Regions from separate parts of the Streptomyces sp. T028 genome, predicted to be linked through region 4. Evidence: riboswitches for the same ligand, from Rfam matches in the RefSeq annotation. Region 4 holds a riboswitch; each other region holds the start of a gene.
What was found. Region 4 has a riboswitch for cyclic di-AMP ahead of ACLZN2_RS48020 (M23 family metallopeptidase). Riboswitches for the same ligand answer to the same signal wherever they lie in the genome.
Positions count from the first base shown of each region.

Region 1: it holds a riboswitch for cyclic di-AMP, as region 4 does, so the genes downstream of both, ACLZN2_RS44935 (M23 family metallopeptidase) here and ACLZN2_RS48020 (M23 family metallopeptidase) in region 4, are expected to answer to the same signal.
Region 2: it holds a riboswitch for cyclic di-AMP, as region 4 does, so the genes downstream of both, ACLZN2_RS22920 (C40 family peptidase) here and ACLZN2_RS48020 (M23 family metallopeptidase) in region 4, are expected to answer to the same signal.
Region 3: it holds a riboswitch for cyclic di-AMP, as region 4 does, so the genes downstream of both, ACLZN2_RS33315 (transglycosylase SLT domain-containing protein) here and ACLZN2_RS48020 (M23 family metallopeptidase) in region 4, are expected to answer to the same signal.

Region 1 covers NZ_JBLRVZ010000063.1:6,944-10,565, forward strand. The annotation lists gene ACLZN2_RS44930 (alpha-galactosidase) at 1-1,448, shown strand, start outside; cyclic di-AMP (ydaO/yuaA leader) riboswitch at 1,753-1,911, shown strand; gene ACLZN2_RS44935 (M23 family metallopeptidase) at 1,916-2,908, shown strand; gene ACLZN2_RS44940 (DUF6250 domain-containing protein) at 3,183-3,622, shown strand, end outside.
Region 2 covers NZ_JBLRVZ010000024.1:16,987-20,608, reverse strand. The annotation lists gene ACLZN2_RS22930 (ATP-dependent Clp protease proteolytic subunit) at 1-22, shown strand, start outside; gene ACLZN2_RS22925 (hypothetical protein) at 29-334, shown strand; cyclic di-AMP (ydaO/yuaA leader) riboswitch at 704-886, shown strand; gene ACLZN2_RS22920 (C40 family peptidase) at 890-1,363, shown strand; gene ACLZN2_RS22915 (ATP-binding protein) at 1,416-1,895, opposite strand; gene ACLZN2_RS22910 (helix-turn-helix domain-containing protein) at 2,162-3,022, shown strand; gene ACLZN2_RS22905 (DUF397 domain-containing protein) at 3,032-3,277, shown strand; gene ACLZN2_RS22900 (8-amino-7-oxononanoate synthase) at 3,351-3,622, opposite strand, start outside.
Region 3 covers NZ_JBLRVZ010000038.1:7,530-11,151, reverse strand. The annotation lists gene ACLZN2_RS33320 (HAD family hydrolase) at 1-686, shown strand, start outside; gene ACLZN2_RS33315 (transglycosylase SLT domain-containing protein) at 728-1,198, opposite strand; cyclic di-AMP (ydaO/yuaA leader) riboswitch at 1,202-1,400, opposite strand; gene ACLZN2_RS33310 (polyprenyl synthetase family protein) at 1,838-2,848, shown strand; gene ACLZN2_RS33305 (LolA family protein) at 3,203-3,622, shown strand, end outside.
Region 4 covers NZ_JBLRVZ010000076.1:22,273-25,894, forward strand. The annotation lists gene ACLZN2_RS48015 (aldo/keto reductase) at 1-338, opposite strand, end outside; gene ACLZN2_RS48020 (M23 family metallopeptidase) at 440-1,492, opposite strand; cyclic di-AMP (ydaO/yuaA leader) riboswitch at 1,500-1,667, opposite strand; tRNA gene ACLZN2_RS48025 (tRNA-Met) at 1,930-2,003, opposite strand; gene ACLZN2_RS48030 (dihydrofolate reductase family protein) at 2,049-3,179, opposite strand; gene ACLZN2_RS48035 (MarR family winged helix-turn-helix transcriptional regulator) at 3,281-3,622, shown strand, end outside.

The sequences.
Region 1 (3,622 bases), on a different contig from region 4:
AGGAGCGCGGCGAGGTCTACGGCTGCGCCCTCGGCTGGTCCGGCTCCTGGCGGATCGCCGTCGCCCAACTCCCCGACGCGCGCGTGCAGATCACCGGCGGCGCCGGACACGACGACTCCGGTCTGCTGCGGCTGGCGCAGGGGGAGTCCTTCACCACGCCCCTGTTCGCCGGTCTGTGGAGCGACGGCGGCTTCGGCGGCGCCAGCCGCACCTGGCACGCCTACCAGCGCGCCCATGTGATCCCGGACGCCGAGCGGGACCGGCCGGTGCTGTTCAACTCCTGGGAGGCGACCTTCTTCGACATCTCCGAGGAGCAGCAGGCCACCCTCGCCCGGCGGGCCGCGGCGATCGGCGTCGAGCTGTTCGTCGTCGACGACGGCTGGTTCGGCGCCCGCACCGGCGACCACGCCGGTCTCGGCGACTGGTGGCCCAACCCGGACCGCTTCCCGAACGGCCTCAAGCCCCTCGCCGACTACGTGCACGCGCTCGGCATGCAGTTCGGCATCTGGGTCGAGCCCGAGATGGTCAACCCGGACAGCGACCTGTACCGGGCGCACCCCGACTGGGTGCAGTTCCAACCGGGACGAAAGCGGACGGAGTTCCGCAATCAGCTCATGCTGAACCTCGCGCGCGAGGACGTCCAGGAGTACCTCTGGCAACGCCTCGACGGTCTGCTGTCCAGCGCGCCCGTCGACTACGTCAAGTGGGACTTCAACCGCTGCTTCACCGACGCCGGCTGGCCCGACGACCCCTACCCGCAGCGCCTCTGGGTCGACCACGTCCGTGCCCTGTACAACCTGCTGGACCGGCTGCGGGCGGCCCACCCGGGCGTGGCCTTCGAGTCCTGCTCGGGCGGCGGCGGACGGATCGACCTCGGCATCCTCGCCCGTACCGACCAGGTGTGGACCTCCGACAACACCGACCCGCTCGACCGGCTCGACATCCAGCACGGCTTCAGTCAGATCCATCCCGCGCGCGTGATGGCCGCCTGGGTCACCGACAGCCCCAACGCCCAGCTCAACGGCCGGATCAGCTCGCTGCGCTTCCGGTTCGTCAGCGCCATGGCGGGGGTGCTCGGCGTCGGCGGGGACCTCTCCGAGTGGACCGAGGAGGAACTCGCCGAAGCCCGCCGCTGGGTCGACCTCTACAAGGAGATCCGGCCCCTCGTCCAGCACGGCGACCAGTACCGGCTGCGTCCCCCGGCGGGTGGACTGAGTGCCGTCCAGTACGTCCGCGGCGACGAGACCGTCGTCCTCGCCTGGCTCCAGGCGCAGCGCTACGGCGAACCCGTCCCCGCGCTGCGACTGCGTGGCGTCGACCCGACAGCGTCGTACGAATGCCGTGAAACGGGCGAAGTGCACCGAGGTGCGGTGCTGTTGCACCACGGGCTGCGGACCGGGCTGCGCGGTGACCTCGATGCGACGGTTATCCGCCTGCGTCGGATCTGAGGTTTCTGTCCTAATTGAAACCTTAGTTCCAACTCGCTCTGGAATAAGGAATCCTGGAGAGCCGTCACGTGAGCAGGGTCATATCCGTGACCCTGCGTCGCCCGTCATGTTCACGTAATCAAAGTGCTTTTCAAGGGCGTTAGGCGAAATTTCCGGTGCTCGTTGCACGGAGCGTCACTGGGAATTCGCACAGCGGATCAAGAGAAAGGCATTAACCGGGCAACCACTGCTTGTTCCTGTGCGTCTGGGTCGCTTACGTTCCAGACCAATCCGGACGGACGCCGAATCCTGCCGCCGCCCGGAATCCGCACACTCACCCGTGCACGGCAGGAGCGGGGGACCCACAGGCAGAACCGCCTGTTCCGGTCTCCGGAACAGGCTTGGGGTAAAGCCGCGACCCGTCGCGGCCGGACATCTCCCGTCCGCACCCGACAGCTCACCTCGCAGGCGCCGGAGAGGAATTCGCCATGCCCGCGAAGGGTAAGCACCGCCGCCCGAAGACCCTGCGCTTCACCCGTTCCATCGCCGTCGCCGGAACCGGCGGAGCGGCACTCGCCCTCCCGCTCATGGGAGCCACCGGCGCCCACGCGGCCACCCCGCAGTCCGTTTCCCAGAGCGCTTCCCAGTCGGTCGCGCAGACGGTCTCCCAGTCGGTCGCGGAAAGCGCCGTCGAGGCCGCGTCGACGACCCGGAAGTCCGCCGCCAAGAGCACGAAGACCTACACCGTGCGGGCCGGCGACTACCTCGCCAAGATCGCCGACGAGCAGCGGGTCAGCGGCGGCTGGCAGAAGCTGTACGCGGACAACCGCGAGGCCGTCGGCAGCAACCCCTCGCTGATCCACCCCGGCCTCGAACTGTCGATCGGCGCGAAGGCCGCGAGCACCAAGTCCTCGTCCGGTTCGTCCGGTTCCTCCTCCTCTTCGTCGAAGGCGTCGAAGTCGTCGACCACGAAGTCCTCATCCTCGTCCTCGGAGTCCTCCGACTCGAAGGCGTCCTCGTCCTCCTCGAACGCGGCCACCCAGGCCGCCGGGAGCGGCACCGGCACCTCCAGTGGCTACACCGCCCCGGTGTCCGGCGCTACCGTGGGCACCAACTACCGCGTGGCCGGCAGCATGTGGTCCAGCGGCTACCACACCGGTGTCGACTTCGTCGTCCCGACCGGTACCTCGCTGAAGGCCGTCGCCGCGGGCACGGTCGTCTCCGCGGGCTGGGGCGGCGCGTACGGCAACCAGGTCGTCATCAAGCTGGGCGACGGCTACTACGCGCAGTACGCCCACCTGTCCCAGCTCTCGGTCTCGGCCGGTCAGACGGTGACCGCGGGTCAGCAGATCGGTCTCTCCGGTGCGACCGGCAACGTGACCGGCCCGCACCTGCACTTCGAGATCCGCACCACGCCGAACTACGGCTCCGACGTGGACCCGGTCGCCTACCTCCGCTCCCACGGCGTCACCGTCGGCTGACCCCGCTGACGTCGATCGCCGAGCACGCCTGACACGCGGAGCGAAGGCCGGACCCCGAGCCCCGGGGCCGGCCTTCGCTCCGCGTGTTCGTGATCGCCGTATTGCGGTCTTGTGGCGTCCCTTTTCGCCCCGTCGACAGCCGGGGCAGGGTGGGGACACAGTGATCCTCGTGAGGGGAAAGCGCTTTCCCCGAAGGGCCGCCGCGGACACGGGGAGACCGAGATCCGCCGGATTCCCCGGCCCTCCGTCACCACGACCCGAGGAGCCGATCGACGTGACGACCACGCGTAGAGCATTCGGAGCACTGGCCGCCGGTGCCGCACTGACAGCCCTGGCCGCGGGGACCGCGGTGGGTGCCCCGCGCCGCCACCACCGGCTGATCGCCCGCGACGACTTCCGTCACGGCCTCGGACAGTGGGCCGTGGAACTGGAGCGGGGCGGGACCGTCACGGCCTCGCACGGGGTCCTGGAGGTCGACGTGCCGGCCGGGGCGACCGTCTGGTTCAAGCGGCCGCTCGAAGGACCGTACGTCCTCGAGTACGTCGCGACGCCCGTCTCCGCGGGCGGCGTCAACGACCGTGTCTCCGACCTCAACAACTTCTGGAACGCCGTCGACGTCCGCTCCCCGGACGACCTCTTCGCCACCCCGCGCGGCGGCGCCCTCGCCGAGTACGACTACCTCAGGGCGTACTACGTCGGCTACGGCGCCAACTC
Region 2 (3,622 bases), on a different contig from region 4:
CGACATCGCCGGGGCGAGGTGAGCCGCGATGGTTCCCGAGCTGCCGCCGCTGCCCGCGCTCACCCGCGCCGAGGCCGAGCTGATCGACCGTTATCTGGACGTGGTGGATCTGCTCGGGCGGATCAATCCCGCGCACGACGGTGACACCTACCGGGGCCTGCGGGCCGCCCAGGCGCTGGTGGCGAGGGCAGCGGAGCTGCGGGACGCGCTGACGTTGATGCACCAGCGGGGCGAGAGCGAGCTGCACGCGCCGACCCTCGCGCGGGCGCTGCGCGTCCTGGACGGGGAGCGCCGCACAGCGCGCGTCACGGTACCTCCGCTCTCCGACAGTTGACGCACGCCCGTCCGGCTCGGCGCACCGCCGCGCCGTCCGTGACGTCCGGGCCGGACCTGAAACGCACCAGACGGGTTACCCCCGTTCGGCGTAGCGGCGGCCCCCCTTGCGAGCGAGCGCATTGTGCCGAAGGCGCTGTTTTCCGGGTCGGCGCAAGGGGTAGCGGCGCAGGTCGGGGGGCCTTTGGCGGCCTTGACACCTGAACCCCCATCAGGGTGTCCACCCGAACGGGTGAGTGGTGAGGAACCCCACAAATCACCGGTTCCATTGGGATTTTCGGTCAACGGTGAGTCAAGATCCGTGTCTGACGACAAGTCCCCGCCACAAGCGGCGGGGCGGTCCGGGCGGACGCCGAGTCCTGCCGCTGCCCGGATTGACCCGTCGACAGGAGTGCATCGGCAGGAGTGGAGGACCCAAGCACGACGGGTCGCCGGAACGGTCACGCCATGACCGGGTCGAGCAGCCCTTGGGGTGAAGCCGCGCGAGCGGCCGGGCACCTTTGTCAGCCCGAATCCGACAGGTCATCCTTCACAGGCGGTTGACGAAGGGTTGCGCATGACTGCGCTCAATCGTGTCCCGTCGCTCATGGCCCGGGCCGGTACGGCCTCCGCGTTCGCCATCGCCGCCGTGGGCGGATCGATCGTGATCCCCGGTGTCGCCTCCGACGCCGCGGCGGCCACGCCGGCGACCAAGGCGCTCCAGGTCGCGGCGTCCAAGAAGGGTGCACCGTACAAGTACGGGGCGGCCGGACCGAAGAGGTTCGACTGCTCAGGTCTCACGATGTACTCGTTCAAGAAGGCGGGCAAGACCCTGCCGCGCACGGCTGCGCAGCAGTACAACAAGACGCGCCACATCTCGGCCTCCAGCCGCAAGGCGGGCGACCTGGTGTTCTTCCACTCGGGGTCGTACGTGTACCACGTCGGGATCTACGCCGGTAAGGGCAAGATCTGGCACTCGCCGAAGACCGGTAGCGTGGTGAAGCTGGAGAAGATCTGGACCAAGAGCGTCTGGTACGGCCGGGTCCGCTAGGACCTGCCCGAGCACCGCTTCCCGGGGTGGTGGCGGCGTCCCTGACGCGCCCTCACCGCCCCGGGAGCTCGCCCGGTCGCGGAGGCGCCGCGGCGCCCGCCACCGGCTCGGCCGGGACGGTCCACGGCAGCTCGACCGTGACCGTCTTGCCGCCCTCCCGTGTGGGGCGGACTCTGAGCTTGCCGCCGCGCTCGGCGGTCAGCCAGCGAATGATCACCATGCCTCGGCCGTTGTCCTGCTGGACGGCGGCCGGCAGTCGTTTGGGGAAGCGCGGGTGGCTGTCGGTGACGCCGATGCGCAGCCGTTCGTCCCGGTCGAGCACCAGGGCCACCGTGAAGGTGGGTGACTGTCCGAAGGTGTGCTGCACGGCGTTGGTCGCGAGTTCGGAGACGATCAGCCGGATGGTGTCGGCCGCCTCCGAGTCCGCCGGCAGTCCCCATTCGCCGAGCGCGCCGGCCACGAAGCCGCGGGCCGTGGAGACCGAGGCGGGATCGCTCGGCAGAGTGACGGATGCTTCCAGATGGTCTGCCATGGCGACCTCGTCCCTTTCCCACGGGACCGGAGTCCGACACGCTGCGGATGGTTCGAGTACGGTCCCGGACTGGTGCTTCTTCGCCAGACTGCCATCAGCACGCCGGTCACGGGTGGCGATCCACCAAGATATGCATATATCTGTCGCCCAATGCGGTGAACTCTGCCGCGGCAGAGCGTTTTTGGACAGCCCATAAGGACGGCCCATAAAGACGGTCCACAGGGACGGTCCATCAAGGACGATCCATGGGGAGCAAGGAGGAGCCCATGCAGCACGGTCCCGCGGTGCGCCGCCGAAAGCTGGGCGCGGAACTGCGCAGTCTGCGCGCCCGGGCGGGGCTCACGAGCGGTGAGGCGGCCCGGCTCGTCGGCTGGCACCAGTCCAAGGTAAGCCGTATCGAGACCGGCACCAGTGGTACGAAACCGGCCGATGTGCGGTTACTTCTCGACGCCTACGGCGTGACGGACCCACAACTGCGGGACCTGATGACGGCGTTGGCCGGCTCGGAGGAGAGCGGGGGCCGGGACCACTGGTGGCACGCCTATCGCGGGGTCCTGCCGGCCGCCTACCGGGACTTCATCAGTCTGGAGTCGCAGGCCGGCGTGATGCGCACGCTGGAGACGACCGTGGTCCCGGGGCTGCTCCAGACGGCCGAGTACGCGCGCGCGGTGACCCGGGCGGCGGTGGAGGGCGCGGACGAGGACCAGCTGGACACGCTGGTGGAGGTGCGGATCGCCCGCCAGGACGTGCTGCACCGGCAGCCGCCGCTCAGGCTGACAGCGGTGCTGGACGAGGCGGTGCTGCGGCGGGAGGTGGGCGGCCCCGAGGTGATGGAGCACCAGCTCGTCCGGCTGATGGAGGCGGCGCACCTGCCCCAAGTCCGGCTTCAGGTACTGCCGTTCGCGGCCGGCGCCCATATCGGCGTCACCGGCCCTTTCGTTATTTTCTCATTTTCGAGCGCTCCCGATCTGGATGTGGTTGTTCTCGACCACTTGACGAGTAGCCTCTACCTCGAACGGAAAGAAGACCTCGAGGCCTACACCGAGGCCTTCAACGCCCTTCGGGCGCATGCCCTTTCGCCCGGGGAATCACTGGAATACATCGCCGCGATAGCTGACGGCGCGTAGGGAGGCACCATGACTGCTCTGCCTCGGAACGTACTTCGGACCGTACCTCTCAGCACCGACCCCCACGCTCTCCCTCAGGTGCGGTGGCTGCGCAGCAGCTACAGCACGGGAGCGAACAACTGCGTGGAGACGGCCCGGCCGGCCCTCGGGCCCTGCGCCGGACTGCTCGCCGTACGCGACTCCAAGGACCCGGACGGGCCCGCCCTGCTCTTCTCCCCCGAGAGCTGGTCGGGTTTCACCGCCGCGTTCCGCTGATCACCGTCGCCTGATCACCTTCCGAACACAGCCACCTGTCAGCAGGGGCGACCCACGGCCGTGTCACGCCGACTCATGGTCGCGTCTCCCCGATCACCCGTACAGCGCGATCCAGCTCGGCCCCGGAGAGGTCGGCGCGGGCGGTCAGCCTGAGGCGTGAGATGCCGTCGGGCACGGAGGGAGGACGGAAACAGCCCACGGCGAGGCCTGCCGACCGGCAGTCCGCCGCCCACTGCACGGCCTCCTCCGGGGACGGCGCACGCACGGAGACGACCGCGGCGTCCGGACGTACCGCCTCCAGGCCCGCGGCCGTCAGCCGCTCGTGCAGTTCGGTCGCCACCGCAC
Region 3 (3,622 bases), on a different contig from region 4:
CTCGCCACCTGGTCGTGACCGGCCGGCCCGCGCCCCGCGTACGCCCGCTGCTCGACCTCCTGCACGGCAGGGGGCTCGCGGTGTGCGGACAGGGCGCGCAGTTGTACGACGCCGGCGCGGACCGTCTGCTGTGGTCGGTCACCCTGGACCGGGAACTCGCGGAGACCGCGCTCGGCAAGATCGAGGCCGAGGTCGGGCTCGTGTACGCGGCCGTCGACCAGGACGGCGTCGACGGGCTGACGCTCATCGAGCCGGGCTATCTGATGCCGCACCCGACCCTGCCCGCGCTGCGCGTGGAGCGGCGCGACGACCTGTGGTGCGAGCCGATCAGCAAGGTGCTGCTGCGCCATCCGGCGCTGTCCGACGACGAGTTGGCGGCGACGGCCCGCGCGGTGGTCGGCTCGCTCGCCACGGTCACCATGTCGGGGCCGGGCACGGTGGAGCTGCAGCCGTGCGGGATCACCAAGGCGACGGGGCTGGCCCTGGCCGCCGAGCATCTGGGCATCGGGCCCGAGGACACCATCGCCTTCGGCGACATGCCCAACGACATCCCGATGTTCGACTGGGCCGCCCGCGGGGTCGCGATGGCCAACGCCCATCCGGAGCTCAAGGCCGTGGCCGACGAGGTGACGACGTCGAACGAGGACGACGGCGTGGCCGTCATCCTCGAACGTCTGTACAGGTAGCTGCTGTACAGGTAGCAGCCGGATGGTGGCTGCCGGGCTGCTCAGTACGCGCCGAACACGTTGTCGATCGAGCCGTACCGCGCGGCGGCGTAGTTGCAGGAGGCGGTGATGTTCGCGACCGGGTCGTACGGATTCCAGGACGTGCCGGACACGTGGTACGCGTTGAACGTCGGGTCGATGATCTGCAGCAGCCCCTTGGAGGGGGTACCGGCGGCCGCGTTGGAGTCCCAGAGGTTGATGGCGGACGGGTTGCCCGAGGACTCCCGGATCACGTTGCGGTAGATGCCGTTGTAGGTGCCGGGGATCCCGTGCTGCGCCATGACCTGGAGCGAGGCGCGGATCCAGCCGTCGAGGTTGTTGGCGTAGCCGAGGCTGGTGGCGGTGGCCACGGTCGGGGTGGCCGCGGAGGCGGTGGTCGCGCCGAGGATCGGCAGGGCGAGCACGGTGACGCCGGTGGCGGCGACGGCGAGCGTGCGGGCGAGGCGGCGGGCACGGCGGGGCTGAGCGGGCATGGCGAAGTTCCTCTCCGTCGCCTGCGAGGTGAGCTGTCGGGTTCGGGCGGGAGCTGCCCGGCCGTGCCCTCACGGACACGGCTTCACCCCGAGCTGCACCGGTCTGTCCTGGGCATGCCCAAAGGCATGGCCCGGCTGGACCCGTGCGGCGACTTACCTGGTTCCCCCGCTCCTGCCGTGGTGTTCTCGGTGGGTGTTCGGGCGGCGGCAGGATTAGGCGTCCGCCCGACAGGCCGGGAACGTATGCGAGAGCACATGTCCGAAACAAGTGGCGAATTCACAGTTAGCCCCTATTGACCTTGGTCTGTGGCCTATGGGGATGCTTGATCCTTTGTTGCTGCAAAGCATCAACTCGCCTGAGTGGGCCGAGGTGTCGGGGCGCGGTGGAGGGGAACGGGGAAGGGGCTGGTTCGGCTGGGCGAGTGAGGCAACTCACCGACATCCACAAGACGGGTGAATCGGGCAATAAACCCAGATGGCTGCTTAAGGGGTGCCCCTTCTCATAGGGCCTGTCCGGGCTGTAACCGTGGGGGCTCGTGGTGATCGAAACCTGACCGGATACGCTGACTTGAGTGAGCGCAGAGACCTATCGACAAACCGCGTAGCCGCCGATAGACACCAGCAGACAGGAGACTCCTCGTGACCGTCGTCGAGCCGTTTGGGCTGAGCGTGCGGGACCAGGCTCTGGAAGCCGATGTCCAGGCCGGATTGGCGGCTGTCGAGGAAGGCTTGCTCGAGGCCACCAAGAGTGAGGTCCCGTTCATCACGGAGGCGGCCCAGCACCTGCTGCGGGCCGGCGGGAAGCGGTTCCGGCCGCTGCTCGTGATGCTCGCGGCGCGCTTCGGCGACCCGTACGCGCCGGGGGTCGTCCCCTCCGCCGTCGTCGTCGAGCTCACCCATCTGGCGACCCTGTACCACGACGACGTGATGGACGAGGCCGCGGTGCGGCGCGGGGTGCCCAGTGCGAACGCCCGCTGGGGCAACTCGCTCGCCGTCCTCACCGGCGACTTCCTCTTCGCGCGCGCCTCGCACATCCTGGCCGACCTCGGCCCGGAGGCGGTGCGGGTGCAGGCGGAGGCGTTCGAGCGCCTGGTCACCGGCCAGATCCTGGAGACGGCCGGCCCGGTCGACGGCCGCGACCCGGTCGACCACTACCTCGACGTCCTCGGCGGCAAGACCGGCTCCCTGGTGGCGGTGTCCTGCCGCTTCGGCGCGATGATGTCGGGCGCCGACGAGACGGTGGTGGACGTGCTCACCCAGTACGGGGAGCGGCTCGGGGTCGCCTTCCAGCTCGCCGACGACGTCCTGGACATCGCCTCCGACTCCCACGAGTCGGGCAAGACACCCGGCACGGACCTGCGCGAGGGCGTCCCCACCCTTCCGGTGCTGCGGCTGCGCGAGCGCGCTGCCCAGCAGGCGCTGCCCGAGGACATCGCACTGTGCGAGCTCCTCGACTCCGACCTGAGCGACGACGCCAGGCTCGCCGAGGCGGTCGCGGCCCTGCGCGCCCACCCGGCGCTGGAGCGGGCCCGCCGTGACACCGTGCGCTACGCCGAGGAGGCCCGCGCGGCGCTGGCCCCTCTCGCGGAGTGCGACGCGAAGGCGGCCCTCATGGAACTCTGCGACGCGGTGGTGCACCGGGCCGGCTGACGTCGCGCTCCGCTGGGGCACGATGTGTCTTCGTTCGTCTGCGGCGTCGTTGTGGCTGGTCGCGCAGTTCCCCGCGCCCCCTTGGGGTGCTGTCGAACCGTAGCCGACATTGCCTCACCGCCCCTCCGGTCATCCCCTACCCCTACGGGTCGGACGACCCGGGTCTCTCTCGCGTCATACCGCAGGCGTACGCGGAGTTGAGTCCGTGGGGTGACGCTTCCTCATGCGGCATTTGGTCAGATGGGAATCACGGAAAACACCACTCCTCACCGATTCGGGTGAGAATGGCGGCACGGGGTGGGGACGCTCCACGTGAGATGACCAGCCGCCGCCGACGACGGAGGTAAGGCAGACATGGCACCGAACGCAACCGACGACAGCACGACCGCCGGGGAGACGGACGACCTGCGCGTCGGGCGGCGCAAGGCCGTGCGGTACGTCGTCCCGGTCACCGTGATCGGCGTCGCCGCGGCGACGATCGGCCTGGTCCCGGCGCTCGCCGACTCCGGTGACCCGGACCTGCCGAAGATCACCGCCCAGCAGCTCCTCGACAAGATCGCCGCCTCGGACGTGCAGCAGCTGTCCGGCACCGTGAAGATCACCACCGACCTGGGCCTGCCCGAGCTCGGCGGCCTGGAGAGCGGCCTGCTCTCGGGCGCCGCAGGCAACGGCGGTGACGGATCGTCCGCCGACCCCTCGACCAAGCTCACCGAACTCGCCTCCGGCACCCACACCCTGCGGGTGGCCACCGACGGCCCCGACCGGCAGAAGCTG
Region 4 (3,622 bases):
CGGGTGAGGGAGGCGTCGGCGGCGGCCCTGATGTTGGCGGCGGTCAGGCCCGGGAAGTCGGGGTGCTGGCTGACCTTGGTGGCGATGACGACGTCGTCGCGGTTGCCGCGCTTGGTCAGCCACGTGCCGATGACGGTCTCGGACTCGCCGCCGCTGTTGCCGTCGACCCACGCGGAGTAGGAGTCGGCGGTGTCGACGAAGTTGCCGCCGGCGGCGGTGTAGGCGTCGAGGACGGCGAAGGAGGTCGCCTCGTCGGCGGTCCAGCCGAAGACGTTGCCGCCGAGGGAGAGGGGGAAGACCTCGAGGTCGGAGGAGCCGAGCTTGCGCAGAGAAGTCATGTCCTACGTCAACAACTGCTTCGGAGCGGCCCATTCCGTCCGCCGTACGGAAGAGTACGAAGAACGTGTGAACGGAACCGCTGCGAGCGGGACGAGCTCCCTTACGGGTTGAGGCCCTTGCTCCGCAGCCAGGCCAACGGGTCGATGCCGTCGGCGGCGCCGCCCGGGTGGACCTCCAGGTGGAGGTGGGCGCCGGTCACGTTGCCGGTGGCGCCCACGCGGCCGATCACGTCACCGGTCGAGACCTTCTGGCCGGCGCTGACGCTGATCGAGGACTGGTGGCAGAACCACAGCTCGGTGCCGTCGTCCAGGGTGAGGATGGTGCGGTAGCCGTAGGAGCCCGCCCAGCCCGCCTCGGTGATGGTGCCGCTGTGGACGGCCTTGATGAGGGTGCCGGTGGGAGCGGCGAAGTCCAGGCCGGTGTGGTACCCGGAGGACCAGTAGGCGCCGGCCTGGCCGAAGGTCGCGGTGAGCGTGTACGAGGAGGTCGGCAGCGTGTACTGCTTGGCGAGCTCGGCCAGGCGGGCGGCCTCGGCCTTCTCCTTGGCGGCCTGCTCGGCCTTCTCCTTCGCGGCGGCGGCCTCGGCCTCGGCCTCCTTCTCGGCCTTGGCGACGGCGGCAGCCTCCGCCTTGGCCGCGGTGGCCTCGGCGGCGGCCTGGGCGCGGTCGGCGACCTGGGTCTGCTGCGACTCGGCCTGCGCCATGATCCGCTCGCGCAGCGCCTCGCCGGCGTCGGCGGCACCGCTCTGGTCGGTCGCGGCGGGGGCCTCGGAGCCGAAGTTGGCCAGCGCGGGCCCGGCGTCCTGGCCGGAGTCGTCGTCGGAGATCAGGGAGCCCACGGAGGGCAGGTCCGGCATGGAGATGGAGACCGGGGGCTTGCCGGTGTTGGCGCTGGCCATGCCGCCGGCGCTGAACGCGGCGATGACGCCGACGCCGAGGACGGTGGAGCTGCGGGCGAACCCTCCGCCGCCGGTGCGCTGCTTGGCGACCCGGTGCTTGCCCCGGACCGGGGCGATGGACTCCTCGGTGGGATTCCACTCCTGCCAGGGGCCCTCGTCGCCGTGGTAGCTGCCGTAGCCGAAGGTCTCGGAATCGGAAGAGGAACGCTGGCTCGGCACGAAGGGGGCTTCGGGAGCAGGGCGGTTGGACGCCACGCGGGCGTTCTCCTTTCCTTCCGTCGCCTACCGGGTTAGCTGACGGGTTCGGAGCGGGAAGGTCTCCTACGCGCGTAAACCGTTCGTGACTCTGCGAGTTCACGGCGGCTTCCGCGTGATTCACCCCAAGGTGGTGGTTCCCCGGTTCCCTTACGGGATTCGGCGCGTGCGCACGGAGCCGCCTCTTGTGACGGCTGGGACGACCGCGCTGCGTTATCGAACGTTAATAGACCCGGGTGCGGCTTTCCAAGCTCTCCAGCTTGATCAACAACCTTTTTTGGCCTGGACTTTCGGGCCATGACCGGTGAAAAACGGGCGAGTTGCCGGAATTCACAGTACACACACAGCCATCGCGTGAGCCTTGCCGCCCTTGCCGGCCTTGCCAGAAAACACACCGAGGGCCGGAACCCTTTCGGATTCCGGCCCTCGGCCTTCAGTAGCGGGGACAGGATTTGAACCTGCGACCTCTGGGTTATGAGCCCAGCGAGCTACCGAGCTGCTCCACCCCGCGTCGGTGACACCACTGTATCACCCGCTCAGGATCACCCCGTCAGGCTCACCCGGTCAGGTGCCGGTTCGGCGCCTGCGCCCGCTCCGCGTACTCCGGGAGTACGACGACGTCGACGCCCTCGGCCGCGAGCAGGCCGTTGCCGTCGGCGGCCGTGACGAAGGTGTCCGGCTCCTGCCAGGCGGTGACCACCCGGCGCACCCCCGCGTCGAGGATGAGACGGGCGCAGGGCTTGGGGCGGGAGGCACGGCGGGCGCAGGGTTCGAGGCTGCTGTAGACGGTGGCCGTGGCGAGGCGGGGGTCGGCGGGGTCGAGTTTCGCGAGGGCGGCCTCCTCGGCGTGGACGACCGGGTCGCCGTCCTCGCGGGAGTGGCCGCGCGCCAGTTCCGTCCCGTCGGCGGCGACGATCACCGCGCCGACGCTGAAGGCGGTCCCGGAGGGCGGGCACTCGGCGGCGAGCTCGCAGGCGAGTGCCAGCCAGCGGTGGTCGGCGGCGGAGGGGAGCGGGCCGGCGCCGGGGGCGGTGGGCTCGTAGCGCATGAGGACGACGTCCTCGATCCGCCGGGCCTCGGCCAGCCGCAGGCGTCCGCCCTGGTAGGCGCCGGGACCGAAGAGGCGGGGCGCGTCCTGGTCGCCGACGAAGAGGGGGGCGAGGACTAGCTGGAGTTCGTCGGCGAGGCCCTGCTGGAGCAGCTGGGTGTGGATCGTGCCGCCGCCCTCGACCATGAGCCGGCGTACGCCGCGCTCGTCGTGGAGGTGCGTGAGGAGCCGACGCCAGTCCAGGCCGGGGCCGAGCGGGACGAGGTCGGCGGCGATGCCGAGCGCCTGGGCGCGCCGGGCGCCCTTCTCCGTCGTATAGACGACCTTCTCGCCGCCGGTGTGCCAGAAGTTCGCGGCCGGGTCGAGGTCGCCGGAGCCGCTGACCGTGACCTTGAGGGGGTACTCCGGCTTTCCGGCGGTCACGCGCGCGTGGCGGCGTTCGGCGGAGTTCACCAGCAGGCGGGGGTTGTCGGCGCGGATGGTGCCGGCGCCGATCAGGATCGCGTCGACCGAGGCCCGTACCTCGTCGACCCGGTCGAAGTCGGCGGGGCTGGAGAGCAGCAGGCGCTCGGGGGTGGTGTCGTCCAGGTAGCCGTCGAGGGAGACGGCGGCGGACAGCAGGACGTACGGGTACGGCATCGGCGCGGCTCCCCTTGGACAACGAGCTGGTTCGACAGCTGGCTGGTTCGACAACGAGCTGGGGTCTTGGTTCAAGTTTGAAACAAACCTACACTGGGCGCATGACGACCCGCTGGCTCACCCCCGAGGAGCAGCGCGCCTGGCGCGCGTACGTCGCCGGCTACCTCCTCCTGGAGGACGCCATCGACCGGCAGCTCCAGCAGGAGGCCGGCATGCCCCACCTGTACTACTCCATCCTCGCGAACCTGTCCGAGTCCCCGGAGCGGCGGCTGCGGATGACCGATCTCGCGGAGTCGCTGAAGATCACGCGCAGTCGGCTGACGTACGCGGTGACCCGGCTGGAGAAGGACGGGCTGCTGCGGCGCGAGGACTGCCGCTGGGACAAGCGCGGCAGTGTCGCGGTACTGACGGACGAGGGCATGGCGGTGCTGGAGCGGCTGGCC